DNA from 3 places in the Aureimonas sp. AU20 genome. Region 2 is predicted to be linked to each of the others. Evidence: predicted binding sites of a transcription regulator. Region 2 holds the regulator's gene; each other region holds the start of a gene.
What was found. The regulator LexA, encoded in region 2, represses DNA repair genes until DNA is damaged. The targets are predictions, from matches to a motif close to TGTTCNNNNTGTGTTCNG.
Positions count from the first base shown of each region.

Region 1: a site for LexA is predicted at 3,217-3,234, ahead of M673_RS02565 (ImuA family protein). Genes of this name have one in related genera too.
Region 3: a site for LexA is predicted at 2,845-2,862, ahead of M673_RS15065 (PA0069 family radical SAM protein). Genes of this name have one in related genera too.

Region 1 is NZ_CP006367.1:570,241-575,979, reverse strand. It holds gene M673_RS02575 (error-prone DNA polymerase) at 1-473, opposite strand, end outside; gene M673_RS24010 (Y-family DNA polymerase) at 470-2,092, opposite strand; gene M673_RS02565 (ImuA family protein) at 2,037-3,002, opposite strand; gene M673_RS02560 (metallopeptidase family protein) at 3,490-3,912, shown strand; gene M673_RS02555 (TIGR02117 family protein) at 3,991-4,701, opposite strand; gene M673_RS02550 (hypothetical protein) at 4,698-4,967, opposite strand; gene M673_RS02545 (DUF1737 domain-containing protein) at 4,964-5,170, opposite strand; gene M673_RS02540 (HpcH/HpaI aldolase/citrate lyase family protein) at 5,167-5,739, opposite strand, start outside.
Region 2 is NZ_CP006367.1:2,455,242-2,460,980, reverse strand. It holds gene M673_RS10940 (molybdopterin molybdotransferase MoeA) at 1-659, shown strand, start outside; gene lexA (transcriptional repressor LexA) at 731-1,468, shown strand; gene M673_RS10930 (ComEC/Rec2 family competence protein) at 1,422-3,515, opposite strand; gene gltX (glutamate--tRNA ligase) at 3,816-5,240, shown strand; gene gltA (citrate synthase) at 5,492-5,739, shown strand, end outside.
Region 3 is NZ_CP006367.1:3,313,825-3,319,563, reverse strand. It holds gene M673_RS15075 (F0F1 ATP synthase subunit B) at 1-482, shown strand, start outside; gene M673_RS15070 (ribonuclease HII) at 641-1,333, opposite strand; gene M673_RS15065 (PA0069 family radical SAM protein) at 1,623-2,723, opposite strand; gene M673_RS15060 (hypothetical protein) at 2,920-3,411, shown strand; gene moaB (molybdenum cofactor biosynthesis protein B) at 3,459-4,010, opposite strand; gene M673_RS15050 (4-(cytidine 5'-diphospho)-2-C-methyl-D-erythritol kinase) at 4,007-4,918, opposite strand; gene M673_RS15045 (tetratricopeptide repeat protein) at 4,930-5,739, opposite strand, start outside.

The sequences.
Region 1 (5,739 bases), 1.9 Mb from region 2:
TTCAACGCCGTGCGCAGGCGCCGCTCGGCCTCGCCGCTCGTCGCCTCGTCGCCGCCCAAAGCGTCTGGGGCGAGAAGCGCCAGGTTCAGCCCCTCTCCCCATTCGAGGAGATCGGCCAGATCAAGATGGCACTCGCCCTTGGGCGCGCGCAGGTTTCCGACCGTCAACAGCCGGCAAAGCCGGCCCCAGGCGGCGCGGTCGCGGGGATAGGCGAAGAGGTCGGGCGTCTCGTCGCGAAACACCAGCCGCGCGCCGGGGCGAAAGGGCATCTCGGCCAGTTCCGCCTGCCCATAGGCCCGCACCACGCCGGCCAGCGTGTTGCGGTCGGCCAGCCCCAGGCCGCCCAGCGCCAGGGCCTTGGCCGCCACCACCATCTCGCCCGGCTGCGACACGCCGCGCAGAAACGAAAAGGTCGAGGCTGCGCCGATCTCGCAAAAGCCCGGGCCGGGCGCAAGGAGCCCCTTGCCGCTCACGCGAAGAGGCCGTGCAGGAACCAGCCGGAGGCGCCGTCCGGCCGCCCCCCTTCGCGGAACATCCAGTAGCGCCGGCCGCCCTCGTCCTCGATGCGGTAATAGTCGCGCTCCGGCACGGCGTCGGCGCGCCACCATTCGGGCGCGATGCGCTCCGGCCCCTCGATCCGCCCGACGCGGTAATGCGCGCGGCGCCAGAGAAACTGGCGGATCGGCCCGTCCGGCACCTCGGCCGTGGCGCTGACCGGCTCGGGCGGCACGAGAAGGCGCAAGGGCCGGGGCGACAGCGGCACTTCGCCTTCTATCGCGCCCGATGCGCTCAGCCATTGGACGCGGTGCTGCGCGCGCTCCGGCCGGTGGCTCTCGTCGGGCTCCAGCGAGAAGATCGCCGCCTCGCCCAGCCGGGTGGACAGGCGGTCGAGAAGATCGGCCAGCGCCTCGCCGCCGCCGGGCCCGTCCTCCTCCGTCAGGCTCGTCTGCCGGTCGTCCATCGCCTCGGTTTCCATCACCGACAGGCGCAGGAGATCGTAGCCGAAGCCGGCGTCGAGATCGTCGCTGATCGATTTCAGCCGTTCGGCGAACAGGCGCTCGATGCGCTCGGGCGCGCGCAGGGGCCGGGCGCTGCGAACCTCCAGCCGCTCCACCCGCCCGTCGACACGGAACAACGCAAGCTCCAGCCGCCGCGCGCCCTCGCCCCGCGCCTCCAGATCGGGCCTCAGATGCCCGGCGAGATGGCGCACGAGGCGCAGGATGTCGTCGGCGAGGCTAACGGGTTCGAACAGGAGGCGCTCGCGCCCGAGCGGGGCGACGTAGCGGCGCGGCTCGATCGGGCGACGATGCCGGCCGGTGAGCGCGTCGAGCCGGGCGAGCAGCGCCTCGCCGAAGCGGCGCGCCAGCGAGGCGCGCGGCAGGGCCAGGAGATCGCCCACCGTCGCGAGGCCGAGGCGCCCGAGCCGGGCGCGTTCCTCGGCATCGATCCGCAGAGCCTGGATGGGCAGAGCGGAGACCGCCGACGCCTCCTCCCCCGCCGCCACGCTGACGCCGGGCCGGTGGCGCGCCAGGGCGCCGGCAAGCGCGGGCTGCGAGGCGAGGCCCCAGCCGAGCGCGAAGCCCTGCGCCCCGAAGCGCAGCGCCACTTCGCGGCACAAGGCCGCCTCGCCGCCGAAGAGATGGGCGCAGCCCGAAATGTCGAGCACGAGGCCCTGCCGCCCGTCGCGCGCGACCAGCGGCGTGTAGCGCTCGGCCGCGTCCGCCAGCGCTTCCAGAAGCTGGCGGTCGGCCCCTCGGTCCATGTCGCAGAGTTCCAGTTCGGGAAAGCGCGCCCGCGCTTCGGCAAGGCCGAGGCCCGGCCGCAGCCCGAGGCCGGCGGCCAGTTCGCACAAGGCCGCCAGCCGGTCCGCCCCGCCCTGGCGCTCGAACAGCGCGAGCGGGGCGAGTTCTCCTTCCGCGCCTTCCACGACCTCGCGCTGCGAGGGGCGCAGGGTGGCCAGCGGCAGCGCGGCGGGCGGGCGGTGGCCGTTGCCCGCTCCCAGGCGCGGCGTCAGCAGCGGCTGGGGAAAACCCGCGTCAGGATGCGCGGCGGCGCGGCTCGCGGGCGCCGTCCCGCACGCTTCCTTCTCCACGCGCCCCTCCTGCTCCAGGCGCCCCTCCTTCTCCAGGCGCCATGAGCGGCCGAACCGCTGCCGGCGCAGCCGGTCCGTCGGGAGGCGTGGAAAGAACAGGCCGAGAAAGCGCGGCGGGACGGATCGTTTCGAATCGACGCTCATGGGGGTTCCACTCCAGACAGACTTGGCCAAGGCGGCCATCGCGGGATTTCTCGATCGAGACGGTGAAGGCGGGCGCGCCGACGAGGCGCTGCGCCTCCAGCCCGACCCCGCTGCGGGGGGTGTCAGCGGCGGGGCCGGCCGCGAGGCGCAGGCGCAGCGGCGCGGCGGTGGATTCGGCAAAGCCGCCTTGGCGCAGCACCACCACCGGCCGCCCGGCGGCGCGCGAGCGCCAATGGAGGCGGCGCGAGCCCTCCAGCGAGAGCTGGGCCGGGTTGTTCTGCACTTCGAGCAGCGTCAGCGCCGGGGCGCCGGAGCGTGCCGCCTCCTCCGCCGCCCAGAGCGCTTCCTCCAGCCGGCGGGCGCGCACCATGACGAGCGCGGCCGGGTCGAGCCCGAAGCCGGCCAGCCCGGGCCGGTAGGGATAGCCGGCATCGGTGAGCGTCGCGGCCGGCGCGATCCAGACCAGCGGTCGGCGCGCCGTGGCGCCGAGCAGCACGGCCAGCGCCAACGCGAAGCCAAGGCCCGCCCCGGCATCGCGCACCGCCTCAACCCGCAGCTCCGACAGGCCGGCCTCGGGAAAGCCGCCGCCGAGCCGATCGTCGATCTCGGCAAAACCGAGCGGGCACACAGGCACGGCAGGACAAAATTCCTCCCCCTCGCCACCCTGTTCGGACCCCGCATCGCCCGTCCCCCGCTCGCTCCAGCGTGGCGGCGCGCGATCCTCGATTCGCCGAATCACCGCGCGCAGATCACCGAGGCGCGGCATCGGCGCCGGTGCTCCCTCCTCGCTTTTTCCCTCGCTCAGCAGCTCGTCGGATAACGCGCCGCAGGGGCCAAGTCTTGATTTTATCGAGCTTTTCTGGAAGGAACGGATGGGCTCCGGCGTATCGGGGGACGCGGTTTCCGGTTTCGCCGCCAGCATGGTCTTCTCCTTCGGACAGCCTGTCTCGCCGCCGAGCGGCACCGTCCGAAACGGCATCTGTTCACTTTATGTTCCTATGGATTCCAGAGGCCTCCCCGCGAGTCAATCGTGCCGGGGTCTGGATTATTTTCCTTCCACACTCCTGACGGCCGCCTGTGGAAAACCACTGGGCTCAAAAGGCGTTTGCAGGGCTGGGATGTGGACAGGGCACGGCCCCGCGCCTTCGTGAAGCGCGGCAGGCTCGCGGGCGACGGTGCGATATGTCACGAAGAGCGGAAGGGCACGGACCGCCGCATCGGCAAGGCCGGGCGGACATCAGGGAAGGACGGGGATGGCTCAGCTCGATCAGGCCAAGGACTGGGGCCGGCGCATGGCGCCGAGCCTGGAGGAGATCGAATCGCTGGCGCTGGACGCCTATGCGTCGCTGCCGCCGGAGTTTCGCGCCCTGTCCGGCGAAATCCGCTTCCATGTCGCCGACTTTCCCGACGACGAGGTGGTGGAGGCGATGAACCTCGAAAGCCCGTTCGACATTCTCGGCCTGTTCGAAGGCCGGCCGGTGGCCGCGATGGCGGTGAGTTCCACCGGCGAGATGCCGAACCGCATCCTCCTCTACCGCCGCCCGATCCTTGACTATTGGGCCGAGCACGAGGAATCGCTGGGCACGCTGGTCGCCCACGTCCTGATCCACGAGATCGGCCACCATTTCGGCCTGTCGGACGACGACATGGAAGCGCTGGAGGCGCAGGCGGACTAAGCCGGCTTAGGTGCCATCACTGCCGGCCACCTGCGCGCCTATCTTCCGAAACGAGGGCGGCACTTCAATAGACAGCTCTCAGCCTCCACTCTGCGCGCCGTGGAGATCCAGCCCCCAGAGCAGGAGGGGCGGGAGGGGGGACCAGAGGCTGGTTCGAAGGCCCGCGTGGCGCAGGGCCTCGGCGGTCCAGGTGTTGCAGCCGAACAGGAGGTTGAAGCCGCCGCGCGCCTCGTAGAAGCGGTCATAGGGGCTGTAGGCGAAGCCCGGCAGGAGCCAGGGGCCGCCGCCGGAATTGGGGTCGGGCTCGAAGCTCGCCTCCACGAAACGTAGGAGCGCTTCATAGGCCGGCTCGCTCAAGGTGACGGGGCGCAGGCCCGGCTCCGTGCCGGCGAGCGCGGGGGCGAGCGAAAGGTGGAGCACCGAGCGGTCATAGGTGAAGGATCGCCAGAGCGCGTCCAGCGAGAGGTCGCGCCATTCCGGCGTCTGCGTATAGAAGGCGCGCCCGCCCCAGCCCACCGCGATGGCGCCGACGCGCGGGTCGTCCAGGGGCAGGCCGTCCCGCGCCAGGAAGCCGAAGCGGGTGAGAAGCGCGGGGGTCGCGGGCAGGAGAATGTCGGTGTGGATGGGATTGGCGGCAAGCACCACCACGACGCTCGCCTCGCCCGGCCCCGGCGGCGCGAAGCCGACGCTGGGCGCGCGGGGGACGACAAGCGCCAGAAGCGCCAGCCCCGAAAAGACAGCCGCAAGGGCGAGAAGCAGAGCGAGGCCGGCGCCGAGCCAGCGCTTCAAGAGCCCTTCGGCCCCCGGCGCCGCATGGCCTCCTCGGCGCGGCGCAAAGCCTCCTGACCCCGGCGCAGGCCCTCCATGCCACGGCGCAGACCCTCCGCGCCCTCGCGAAGACCCTCAGTGCCCCGCTCCAGCCCATCCAGGCCCTGCCGAAGCCCCTCGGCGCCGCGCCGCAAACCGTCCGCGCCGAGCGGAAGCGCCTTCGCGCCCCGCCTCAGCCCTTCGAGGCCGGCCAGAAACGCTTCGCGCAACGGGTCACGCGTGGTCATTGTTCGCCGAGCTTCATGGAGGGATCATAATCCTTGCCCTCAACGAGCTTGGTGACGGGCTGGGCGCATTTCATGACGCCCTCGGCCGCGTCGAACGCATAGGCCGGGCTGCCCGCCAGTTCCCAGCCCTTGGACAGGGCGAGCGAGACCTTGTGGCAGAAGGCGGCGTCGTCGACGCCGGTCAACAGGCGGTAGAGCTTCATGGATGGGTCCTTTCGCGAATGCGGGCGGCGCGGGCGAGGAGGTGCTCGGCCGCATGAAGATGCAGGCGCTCCACCATCCGCCCCTCGTGGCGGATGACGCCGCGCCTGGCATGGGCGGGGTCGGCGAAGGCGGCGACGAGACGTTCGGCGCGCGCGATCTCCTCCGCGTCCGGGGAGAAGGCAGCTTCGGCCGCGGCGATCTGCGCGGGGTGGATCAGCGTCTTGCCGGCAAAGCCGAAGCGGCGCGCCTGACGGCACTCGGCCTCGAAGCCCGCCGTGTCGCCGAGGTCCGACCAGACCCCATCCAGCACCGGAACGCCCGCCGCTTTGCCGGCGACGAGCACGGGGCCGAGCCAGGGCAGAAGCTCCGGTCGGCCCGGCGAAAGCTGGAGATCGGCGGCGGCCACCAGATCGTTCGGGCCGACCACCAGCGCGCCGAGGCGGTGGCGCAGGCGTGTCTCGGCAATGTCGGCGGCGTGGCGCACGCCCTTGGGCGTTTCCACCATGGCCCAGAGGCGAAGTGTCGGGGGCGCGTCCATCTCGGCCAGCGCGTCGTCGGCCTCGCTCAG
Region 2 (5,739 bases):
GCGAATTGGTTCTGCCCGGCACGCGCCCCGGCCCGGCGCAGATCGTGGCGTCCAACGGATTCGGAATTGCCGCGATGGTGGAAGCGTCGGGCGGAGAGGCTTTGTCCTATGGCATTGTCGCGGACGACCGCTCGGCGCTTGCCGCCGTGCTCGACCGGGCCAGGCGCGATGAAGTGGATGCCTTCGTGACGATCGGCGGCGCCTCGGTCGGAGATCACGACCTCGTCGCGCCGGTCTTTCGCGAGTGTGGAGTGGAACTCGATTTCTGGAAGGTCGCCATGCGGCCCGGCAAGCCGCTGATGGCCGGACGCTTCGGCGAGATGCGGTTTCTAGGTCTGCCGGGAAACCCCGCCTCCAGCCTCGTCACCGCCGAATTGTTTCTTCGGCCGCTGGTCGAACGGCTGGCCGGGCGCCCGGCGCACGGTGGCTATGAAAGGGGCGTATTGGGAGCGCCCGCTTCTGCCAACGACCATCGTGCCGAGTTCATGCGTGGCCGAATCAGTGGGGAGACAGACGGCAAGCCCCGCATCGTCCCGTTCGATCGGCAGGACTCCTCGCTCCTCAGTGTCTTCGCCCTAGCGGAGGTGCTTCTCGTCAGGCAACCTTATGCTCCTCCTGGCGAGACCGGCGATCCCTGTGAGTTCGTGCGATTGGCTTGACAGGCATCCTTGCAGAACACAAACAGAACAGATAGGCTTTGTTCAGGTTTTGTTTTGGTTGGATACGAACGATGTTGACCCGCAAGCAGCATGAATTGCTCCTCTTCATTCATGATCGCCTGCAGTCGATCGGCGTTCCCCCGTCCTTCGACGAGATGAAGGAAGCGCTGGACCTGAAATCCAAATCCGGCATCCACCGGTTGATTACGGCGCTGGAGGAACGCGGCTTCATCCGCCGCCTTCCCAACCGAGCCCGTGCTCTTGAAGTCGTTCGGCTTCCCGATTCCATGGCCGGTAAAGGTCAGGTCGCCGCGTCAACTACCGCGAAGGTTTCCCAAGGCGAGACGATCGAGCGGCAGGTTTTGCCCTTTCCGGGGCGGGCTGCCACCGCGCGAAGCGGCGAGACGGCGGACGCTGCCAATGACTCGATGCCCGTTCCCGTTATGGGCCGCATCGCTGCGGGTGTTCCTATTTCCGCAATCCAGCAGAACAGCCGCTCCATCGCGCTCCCGATCGAGATGTTCGGCCAGGGCGAGCATTACGCTCTGGAGGTGAAAGGCGATTCGATGGTCGAAGCCGGCATTCTCGACGGCGACACGGTGCTGATCCAGCGGGCCGAGACGGCAACCGCCGGCGAGATCGTCGTGGCCCTCATCGACGAGGAGGAGGCTACCTTGAAGCGCTTCCGTCGTCGCGGCACTATGGTCGAGTTGGAAGCCGCCAATCCCGCCTACGAGACGCGGGTCTTGGAAGCGGGACGGGTCAAGGTGCAGGGTCGTCTCGTCGGTCTGATCCGCCGCTATCACTAGGGCGCGGCCGCGCGCCTTTCAGCTTTTTCTGGCCCGGCTTCTCGCCTCCCATTCGTTCGGGCCAAGGCGCCGAGCGATGCTGGTTCCATTCCTCGAAGGCCTGGGGAATGGACGGCTGCAGCGCCCATCCGCCTCGCTGCCTCTCCAGAGCCACCGCGCCTGTGCGCCGCAGTGTGCGGAGTGTCAGAAGTTTCGCACCTGAGCGGCAGGATTCGATGCGAGGCGCGCGGGCGACCACGGCGATATCGGCCGTGTCGCAGAGTTCTCCCAGCTTCTCCAACTGATCGGTCCAGGCAACGCGGAGCCCGGAGCGGGTCTTCGCACGGCAAATCTGCTCCTTGCATTCGAAGGTCTTTCGATCGTCCTTCGAACGGCCGAGAGGCGCCAACTGGTAGGCGCGCTTCCATTGATCGTGCACAAAGCGGTTCGGGCGTTTGCGAAGATCGATCACCCGGCCATCCTCGCCGATCACGGCAATGTCCCGAGCGTCCTCCGATATGACGAATTCGGGACGCGAGGCTGCAGGAACGAGGAGAAGGCCGAGAACCAGCGGGGCGACCGCCGCCCATCGAAAATGGCTCTGGCAAAACGAGAGCAGCAGCAGACAGACCGTGAAGCAGATGAGGCTGACGCTGCCGATCTGCCCGACGCCATAGTCTGGAAAGGCAGCGGCCAGCGCCTTTGCCATCCAGAACACGAGATCGAGCCCCCAGCCGATGGGCACAAGCGCCAAGCTTTCAAGGCCGAGCGGCATCAGGCAGACGCTCGCCAAGGCCAGCGGCATGATCCAGAACGAGAAGATCGGCGTCGCCAGGACATTGGCGAGAAGGCCGAAGGGCGCGGCCCGCTGAAAGTGGTAGATCGCATAAGGCGCCGTCGCCGCGCCGGCGATCAGAGACGACACGAACACGCCGATCACAACCAGCGCCAGCGTGCGCAAGGGCGAGAGATCGTCGCCCACCCCCTTCGACCACCGGGAATAGGCACCATATGCCCCGACCAGCGCGGCGGTGGCGGCAAACGACATCTGGAAGGTCGCGGTCATCAGTGCATGCGGCGAGATCAGCATGACCACCATGGCCGCAATCGCAACATTGCGCAGGGTCAGGGCCGGTCGATCCACCAGAACCGCGCCCAGCATGATCGCGATCATGACGAAGGATCGCTCGGTTGCGGCGTTGTCACCCGCCAGTAGGAAGTAGAACCCGGTGATGCCCAGCGCCGCGACCGCCGCGATCTTGCGCGCCTGCCAGCGCAGCGCCAGCGACGGAAAGGCGGCGATGCTTGAGCGCACCGCCAGCATGGTCATTCCCGCCACCAGCGCCATGTGAAAGCCGGAGATCGACAGGACATGGGCAAGTCCGGTCACTCGCAAGGCGGCTTCGATGTCGTCGGGAATCCCGGCGCGCTCGCCATTGATGAGCGCCGCCGCGACCGCGCCGCGCTCGTCCGGCATCACGGCGCGAATCCTATCGCCGATCAGCAGGCGCAGCTTGGCGACGTGTTCGAAAACTCCAAGCGTCCCGGGTTCCACGGAGGGGTTCGGCGGCCCGAGCGAGTAGCCGAAGGCTCCGGTGCCGTCGAAATAGGGCATGAAAGCGAAGTCATATCCACCGGGAAAGGCAGGGCCTGCCGGCGGCTGCAGGCGCACGAGGCCCTCATAGCGAGCGCCGATCGCCAGGGCCTCATGGCGGCTCGATACGAGCACGCGTACACGTTCCGGCGGCCGGCTGAGATGCGGGCGCTCCGTTGCCAGAACTTGGATCGTATAGCGATAGCGCCCGCGATCGTCCTGCTCGCGAAGCAGAACACGCCCGGAAATGCGAACCGTCGCATTTCCCGAGAGCATCACCGTGTCGGTTGTCTTTAGCTCGATCCAACTCGCGCTAAGCCCAAGGGCGAAGCCGAGCGGCAACAGGAAAGCGGATCTCACAAAGGGTCGACCGGCCCCAAAGTTTGCGCCAGCGATGCTTACGAACGCGAAGACAGGTCCCAGCCAGCCCGGAGGCCGCCAGCCCGAGCCGAAGACGAGAGCGATTGCGATCATCATTCCGATAGGAAGCCACGCGAAGGCCGATCGCAGATCCCGTTCGCGCTGTACCTGCCGGGAAAGCCAGAGCCGCAACGGCCCAATCGGATCGACGCGTGGGATGGACGATGAATCGCCGGCGGCTCCGTCCGGCAGAACGTCCGTGGTCACCTGCGATGCCGGCACGTGCGCCCCGCCTTGAGTCCTCTCGATCCTATGTTACACACCCGGCCATCCATGCGCAGCCCGACCGGAGGCGCGCATTCAAACTGAGAGGGCTTGCGATCTCCGTCGCGCCCGGTTTTCAAAGGCACCGAGATGACCGATCGCGTGGTGACACGTTTCGCGCCCTCGCCCACGGGCTTCCTCCACATCGGCGGAGCCCGCACGGCCTTGTTCAACTGGCTCTACGCCCGGCGCATGGGCGGGCAGATGCTGCTACGCATTGAGGACACCGATCGGGAGCGCTCGACCGACGCGGCCGTAAGCGCGATCATCGAAGGGCTGGACTGGCTCGGGCTGAAGGCTGACGGCGAGCCGATCTCGCAGTTCGCTCGGGCGGCGCGCCACCGCGAAGTGGCCGAAGCGCTCGTCGCGGCCGGTAAGGCCTATTATTGCTATGCCTCTCCGGCCGAGCTGGACGAGATGCGCGAGACGGCCAAGGCCGAGAAGCGCCCGCCCCGCTACGATGGTCGCTGGCGCGACCGAGATCCGTCCGAGGCGCCGGCCGGCGTCAAGCCGGTCATCCGCATCAAGGCGCCTTTAGACGGCGAGACCGTGGTGCGCGATCAGGTTCAGGGCGACGTCCGCTTTCCCAACAAGGATCTCGACGATTTCATCCTGCTGCGCTCGGACGGCACTCCGACCTACATGCATGCGGTCGTCGTGGACGACCACGACATGGGCGTCACGCACATCATTCGCGGCGACGACCATCTGACCAATGCCGGCCGCCAGACCTTGATCTATCAGGCCATGGGCTGGGACGTTCCGGTCATGGCCCATATTCCGCTGATCCACGGCGCGGACGGGGCCAAGCTTTCCAAGCGTCACGGCGCGCTGGGCGTCGATGCCTATCGCGGCATGGGCTACCTTCCGAAGGCGCTCCTGAACTATCTCGTGCGTCTCGGCTGGAGCCATGGCGACGACGAGGTCATGTCGATCGAAAATATGACGGCGTGGTTCGACATCACGGACATCAACAAGGGCGCGGCGCGGTTCGATTTCGCCAAGCTCGACGCCATCAACGGCCATTGGATTCGCGGGTCTTCCGACACGGATTTGGTCGAGACGCTAATGGTTGAGCGCGCGCATCTGCCCAATGGGCACATCCTGCGCCAGGATGACGACGCGACGGTTCGCCGCCAGCTGTCGGCTGCCATGGCGGGCCTGAAGGAGCGCGCCAAGACGCTGGTGGAGCTGACGGAAAGCGCCGCCTATCTCTTCGCTCGCAGGCCGCTCACACTGGACGAGAAGGCCGCCGATATTCTGGCCAAGGATGGACGAGACATTCTGAGCGGGCTTCTTCCAGTTCTGGAGGGCTCGGGCGACTGGAGCGTCGGATCGCTGGAAACGGCGATCAAAGCCCATGCCGAATCCGTTGGGCTGAAGCTCGGCAAGGTCGCGCAGCCGCTGCGTGCCGCTCTGACCGGCAAGTCCACCTCGCCTGGCGTCTATGACGTGCTGGCGGTCTTGGGCCGAGACGAATCGCTGCAGCGGCTCAAGGACCAGGCGTCCGTTTAACGGGTTGAGATTCCGGACGGTGCGGGCGCGGGGTTGATGTCTGTGCCCGCGCGCCCTTGGAAACCAAGAATCCGGCTTGGAGGAGGCTTGTAGGCCCTGCACTGGGGTAGCTTGAGTGAGTGTTGCGGCGCAAAATTGTTCTGCGCCGAAAACTTGTTCCTTAACCCCCTTTCCGATACGCATTCGCTCGAAGCTGGCGTTTGGCCCAAGAACGGCCGTTGGCGCCCGGGCTCACGCAGAAGGGGTAACGCATGAATCAATCGGCGAAACTGGCCCTTGGAGACAAGAGCGCGGAGCTGACGCTCCGATCAGGAACCATCGGACCCGATGTGGTCGACATCGCGTCGCTCTACAAGAACACCGGTCTCTTCACCTACGATCCGGGCTTCACATCGACCGCGTCCTGCGAGTCGAAGATCACCTATATCGACGGTGACGAGGGCGTTCTTCTGCATCGCGGCTATCCTATCGATCAGCTTGCGGAGCGCGGCGACTTTCT
Region 3 (5,739 bases), 860 kb from region 2:
TGGCTTTCGACAATACGTTCTGGGCTCTCGTCGGCCTCATCCTCTTCCTGGCGCTGATCGCCTATCTCAAGGCGCCCTCGATCATGGCGAAGGCGCTCGACAAGCGCGCCGCGCAGATCCGTAACGAGATCGACGAGGCGCGCGAGCTGAAGGAAGAGGCCAAACAGCAGTTGGCCGAATACCAGCGCCGCCGCCGCGAGGCGGAGAGCGAGGCGCAGGAAATCCTCGCCGTCGCGCAGCGCGAGGCGCAGGGCATCGTCGCCGAGGCTCGCGCCAAGAGCGAAGACTACGTCGCTCGCCGTACGCAGGTTGCCGAGCAGAAGATCAAGCAGGCCGAGATCGAGGCAGTGTCCGAAGTCCGCGCTCGTGCGGTGGACATTGCCATCGAGGCGGCTACGCGCGTGATGACCGAGCGCAATGTCGGCGCCGACCCGCGCATCACCGACCAGTCGATCGCCGAAGTGCGCCGTCGTCTGAACTGATCCGCACCAATAGCTCTTGGATAAGACGAAGGCCGGCTGAAAAGCCGGCCTTTTTCGTTTGTCTGCGGAATGCCGGCAAGCGTCAAATCGGGAAGTGTGCAAACCCGCACCGATGCGATGGGGTTTGCACATGGGAGATGGCACGAGTGGGGCCTCGCCTAACCGTCCGACTCGCCTGCCAGCATGAGGGCTCGCACCGGCCCGAAGCTGCGCCGGTGATGCGGGCCAACGCCATGCTCGGCGAGCGCGGCACGATGGGCGGCCGTGGGATAGCCCATGTGCCGGCTGAAACCGTAGCGCGGGTCGCTCGCGCAAAGCGCGGTCATGAGCCGATCGCGCATGACCTTGGCGACGATTGACGCCGCCGCGATCGACACGCAGAGCGCATCTCCGCCGATCACCGCCGACCCGGCGCAGGGAAGGCCAAGCGGCACGTCGCGACCGTCGATCAAGGCGTGGTCGGGCCTGCTGGGAAGGGCAAACAGCGCGCGCCGCATGGCGAGGAACGTCGCTTGCCGGATGTTGAGCCGATCGATCTCAGCGGCACTGGCGCTGCCGAGGCCGACATCGGCCATATCGAGGATCGCCTCGAACAGGCGCTCGCGTTCACGGGCACCGAGCTTCTTGGAATCGTCCAGCCCTTCGGGAATGTGCCCGACGCGCAGAATCACCGCGCCGGCGACGACCGGTCCGGCGAGCGGACCGCGCCCGGCCTCGTCCACGCCGGCCACGCAGTGGACGCCTTTCTGCAGAAGGGCGGCCTCGCGCGCGAAATCCGGGCCGGGATGCGGCTCGGCGCGCCGGGCAGGGCGAGGGGGAAGGGGTGGAGAATCGGAGGAACGGCGAGCCATGGTGCGGCGAGACTCGCGCATTCTCCGATTCTCCTCAAGGCTCGCGAGCCGGGTGCGGACGGCGGGCGAGCGATCCGGCGTCGGGGACAAACGCCGGAACTGGTGCGGGTAGAACCCGAATGGTTTGATGTGCCTTCGGAATGGACATAGTGCCAGCACCGATCTGGCTGATCCGGTTCCGTTAGAGCTTCGTCATTGATGCGGACACACGCCCCGCATCAACTGAAAGCCCGCTTGCTGCCGCGAACGAAAGTCTCTGCTTTTCCAGCTCGCGGGTTTCGGTCGTCTCTCAGAGCAGCGACAGCTGGACGCCAGCGCCCTTGGGCGCCCTGAACAGGTCGGTGCGCAACTGGGTGCGCTCAAGGTTCAAGTCGAAGCGCCGGGCCGCCATTTCGAACCGATGCTTGATCTGCATGGCGTAGGGACCCTTGCCGGTCATCCGCTTGTTCCACTCCGCGTCATAGTCCTTACCACCGCGCATGGAGCGCAGGAGCGACAGGACATGCCGGTAGCGATCGGGATAGTGCTGCAGCAGCCATTCCTTGAAGAGCGGTGCGACCTCCAGCGGCAGGCGCAGAAGAACGTAGCCGACCTCGCGAGCGCCCGCTTCCGCCGCCGCTTCCAGAAGCCGCTCGATCTCCGAATCCGTCAGGCCCGGGATGATCGGCGCGGTCATCACCATGGTCGGCACGCCGGCCTTGGTGAGTTCGCGAACCGCTTCCAAACGCTTGGCGGGCGTCGCGGCGCGTGGCTCCATGGTTCGGGCGAGACGACGGTCGAGCGTCGTCACCGAGATCGCGACCTTGGCGAGGCCCTTGGCCGCCATTCGCGAAAGAATGTCGAGATCGCGCAGCACAAGGGCCGACTTCGTCACGATGCCAACCGGATGGTTGGCGGCCTCCAGCACTTCCAGCATGTCGCGCATGATGCGCCGCTCGCGCTCGATCGGCTGGTAGGGATCGGTGTTGGTGCCGATCGCGATGGCCTTCGGCTCGTAGCCGGCGCGGCCGATCTCTTCCTCCAGGAGTTCCGCAGCGTTGGGCTTTGCGAAAAGCTTGGTCTCGAAATCGAGCCCCGGCGAAAGGCCGACATAGTTGTGTGTCGGCCGGGCGAAGCAGTAGATGCACCCGTGCTCGCAGCCGCGATACGGGTTCACCGACCGGTCGAAGGAAATGTCGGGGGAGGTGTTGCGGGTGATGACCGTGCGGGCCATCTCCGTCTGCACCTCGGTCTTGAAACTCGGCAACTCGTCCATCGTCGCCCAGCCATCGTCGAAGACAGAGCGCGAGAAGGGCTCGAAGCGGCCCGTCGGGTTGATGCCCGCCGCGCGGCCGCGCCGACGCTCGAAGCCGATGCGAAGGCCGGACTGCGCCACGACATGATGCGCCATGTCGATGCCTTCGCGGCCGGTCAGGCCCAGGCTGTCGGTTCTCTCGAGGCTGCGGATCTCGGACATGGGACAAGCTTCCCTGTGGCTGCTCTCGTTGTGACCATAGTCCTATTCATCATATGAGAACATTTCAAGAACAAAATTGCGAATCCGCGCCGCTCTGGTCAGCGCGCTTCGGCTCGGTTAAGCCGGTTCCATGCTGAGCGTCCTTGTTTTCGATGCCGAAGACCCGCTGGAACTGACCCTGACCCTGTCCTCGCTGGTAACCGGCGTGGTCGAGGGTGTGCTACGCGATGTCGTGGTCGTGGACCCCCACGGCAAGGATGTTCTGGACGTCGCGGACCATGCGGGCTGCTCGGTGCGCTCGCTGGCCGAGTTGCGCCAGTCGGCCGCGATGCTGAAGGGCGAGTGGGTGCTGGTGCTGCGTGCGGGCGGCCGCTTGCCTGGAAACTGGCCGGAGCGCGCGGCGCATCACATCGAAAACCAGTTGCGTGAGAAGGCGCCGAGAGGCGGCCGCTTCGTGCTGCAAGTGGGGGATCGTGCGGGTTGGCGACGCTGGTTCGCCGCAAGGCCCAACGCGCGGCTGGTGCCGAAAGCGCATCTGGCGAAGCGTCTGGCTGCGGGAGTCGCGATCGGCAAGGCGGCCGAAGGCCTGCCCAGCGAGCGGCTGCGCAAGCGCGACGATTGAACGCCTAGCCCTGCCTCAGCCGATGGAGGAGCGGAGACGGCTGGCCCTCAGGCTGCCGCGCCGCCTTTGCGCCGGAGATGTTCGTCCAGGCGCGGCATGATCTCGACGAAGTTGCAGGGCTTGTGCCGGTAGTCGAGCTGGGGCTTCAGGATATGGTCCCAGGCGTCGCGACAGGCACCGGGCGAGCCGGGCAGGACGAAGACGAAGGTCGCGTTCACCACCCCGCCCGTGGCGCGGGACTGGATGGTCGATACGCCGATCGTCTCGAACGACACGCGATGGAACACGGCCGAGAACCCGTCCATGCGCTTTTCGAAGATCGGCTCCAGCGCCTCCGGCGTCACGTCGCGGCCGGTGAAGCCCGTGCCGCCCGTCGTGATGACGACGTCCACCTCCGGGTCCCTGGACCAGGTGAGCACCGTATTGCGAATGGCGTCCCGATCGTCCGGCACGATAGCGCGGGCGGCGAGGCGATGGCCTGCCTCGGTGAGGCGCGCGGCCAGCGTATCGCCGGAGCGATCATCCCCCGCCTTGCGCGTATCGGACACGGTAAGGACGGCGATGCCGAGCGGAAGAAAGAGGCGGTCAGGGGCGCTCATGGCCGGTCTCCGATCGGATCAACGCCGGTGGAGGCGATCCACCAGCCGGGATGGCGCGCGCGCAGCCGCACGGCCGCCTGCTCGGCCCGCGCCTCGTCCTCGAACAGGGCGAAGACGGTGGCGCCGGAGCCGGACATGCGGTGAAACAGCGGCTCTTCTGCGCGCAAGGCGTCGCACACGGCGGCAATGGCGGGCACGATGTGCCGCGCCGGGGCCTCCAGATCGTTGCGCGTGCCTGCGAGATAGTCGACCAAGGCGGCGAGGTCGATAAAGCCGTCCTCGTGCAGGGGAGGCAGAGGCGGGTTGTCGCGCCGCTCCAACCCGGCGAAGGCGGTGGGCGTGGAGACGGGCGCGCCGCAATTGACCAGCAAGAGACCGAAGCCCGGCAGGCGCGGGACGGCGGCCGCGATCTCGCCGACGCCGCGCACGCGGGCCGCCCGGCCGGACAGGCACATCGGAACGTCCGCGCCGAGCGCGAGGCATTCCGTGGCCAGAGCGGGCTGGATGGCGGGCCAGATCGCGCCGAGCATGCGCAGAAGCGCGGCGGCGTCCGCCGAGCCGCCACCAATGCCCGATGCGAGCGGCAGATTCTTTTGCAGATGGATGTGGAGGGGAGGGAGCGCGAGGCCGAGGCCTGCGGCACCGATGCGCGCCAGATCCAAGGCGCGCAGAACGAGATTGCCCCGATCGAGCGGCAGGTCGCTCGCGAACGGGCCGTCGATCGTCAGCCGATCCTCGTGTGAGGGCGCCAGCGCGAGCCGATCCCCGTCACGGGCGAAGACCACGAGACTGTCGAGATCGTGATAGCCGTTCTCGCGCCGCCCTGTGACATGCAGCGCGAGATTGATCTTTGCCGGCGCCAGCGCTGCTCGATGCAGCGCCGGGGCGGATGGCTTCAGAAGGTCCACCGTTATGCGCGTCAGTTCGGGCGGACGGCTGCCGGCGCCTCGTTGGCGGCGCGCTGCGCGTCCGTGTCGGGCGCGACCTCGCCCGGCTTGGTGGGCGCTTCCGGCCCGAGTCCCTCGGCCAGCTTGCGCTTGACGGTTTCCACCACGTTCGGCTCGGGCTTGGGCTCGCCGATCAGCGCGCGGTTCCACTGGAAGCGCGCCTCGCGCGTGCGCCCAACGCGCCAATAGGCATCGCCCAGATGGTCGTTGATCGTCGGATCGGCGGGCGTCAGCAGAATGGCGCGCTCCAGCTGCTCCACCGCGTCGGGGTAACGGCCAAGGCGATAATAGGCCCAGCCCAGCGAATCGATGATGTAGCCGTCGTTCGGCCTGAGATCGACGGCGGTGCGGATCATCTGCAGCCCCTCGTCGAGGTTGCGGTTCATGTCCACCCAGCTGTAGCCGAGATAGTTCAGGACCTGCGGCTGGTCGGGCGAAAGCTCCAGCGCCTTCTTGAACTCCGGCTCCGCCTTGTCCCACTGCTTCAGCCGCTCGAAGGCGATGCCGCGCTGGAAATGGATGTTCCAGAGCGTGGACGAATCCTTGGGCGCGAGCTCCAGCGCGCGGTCGAGCAGCGGCACGGCCTCGGCGAAGGACTTGTCGGCCGACAGGATGTCGGCGAAGGCGAGATGCGCCTGAAGATCGTTGGGATAGTCGCTGACGGCCTTGCGAAGATGGGTCTTGGCGTCGTCCTTGCGGTCAGACTGCCAGAGATCGAGGCCCATCTGCAGCTCGGCCGTGCGCCGGTAGGGCGAGGTCTTGGGGATCTGCTCGTAGTAGGA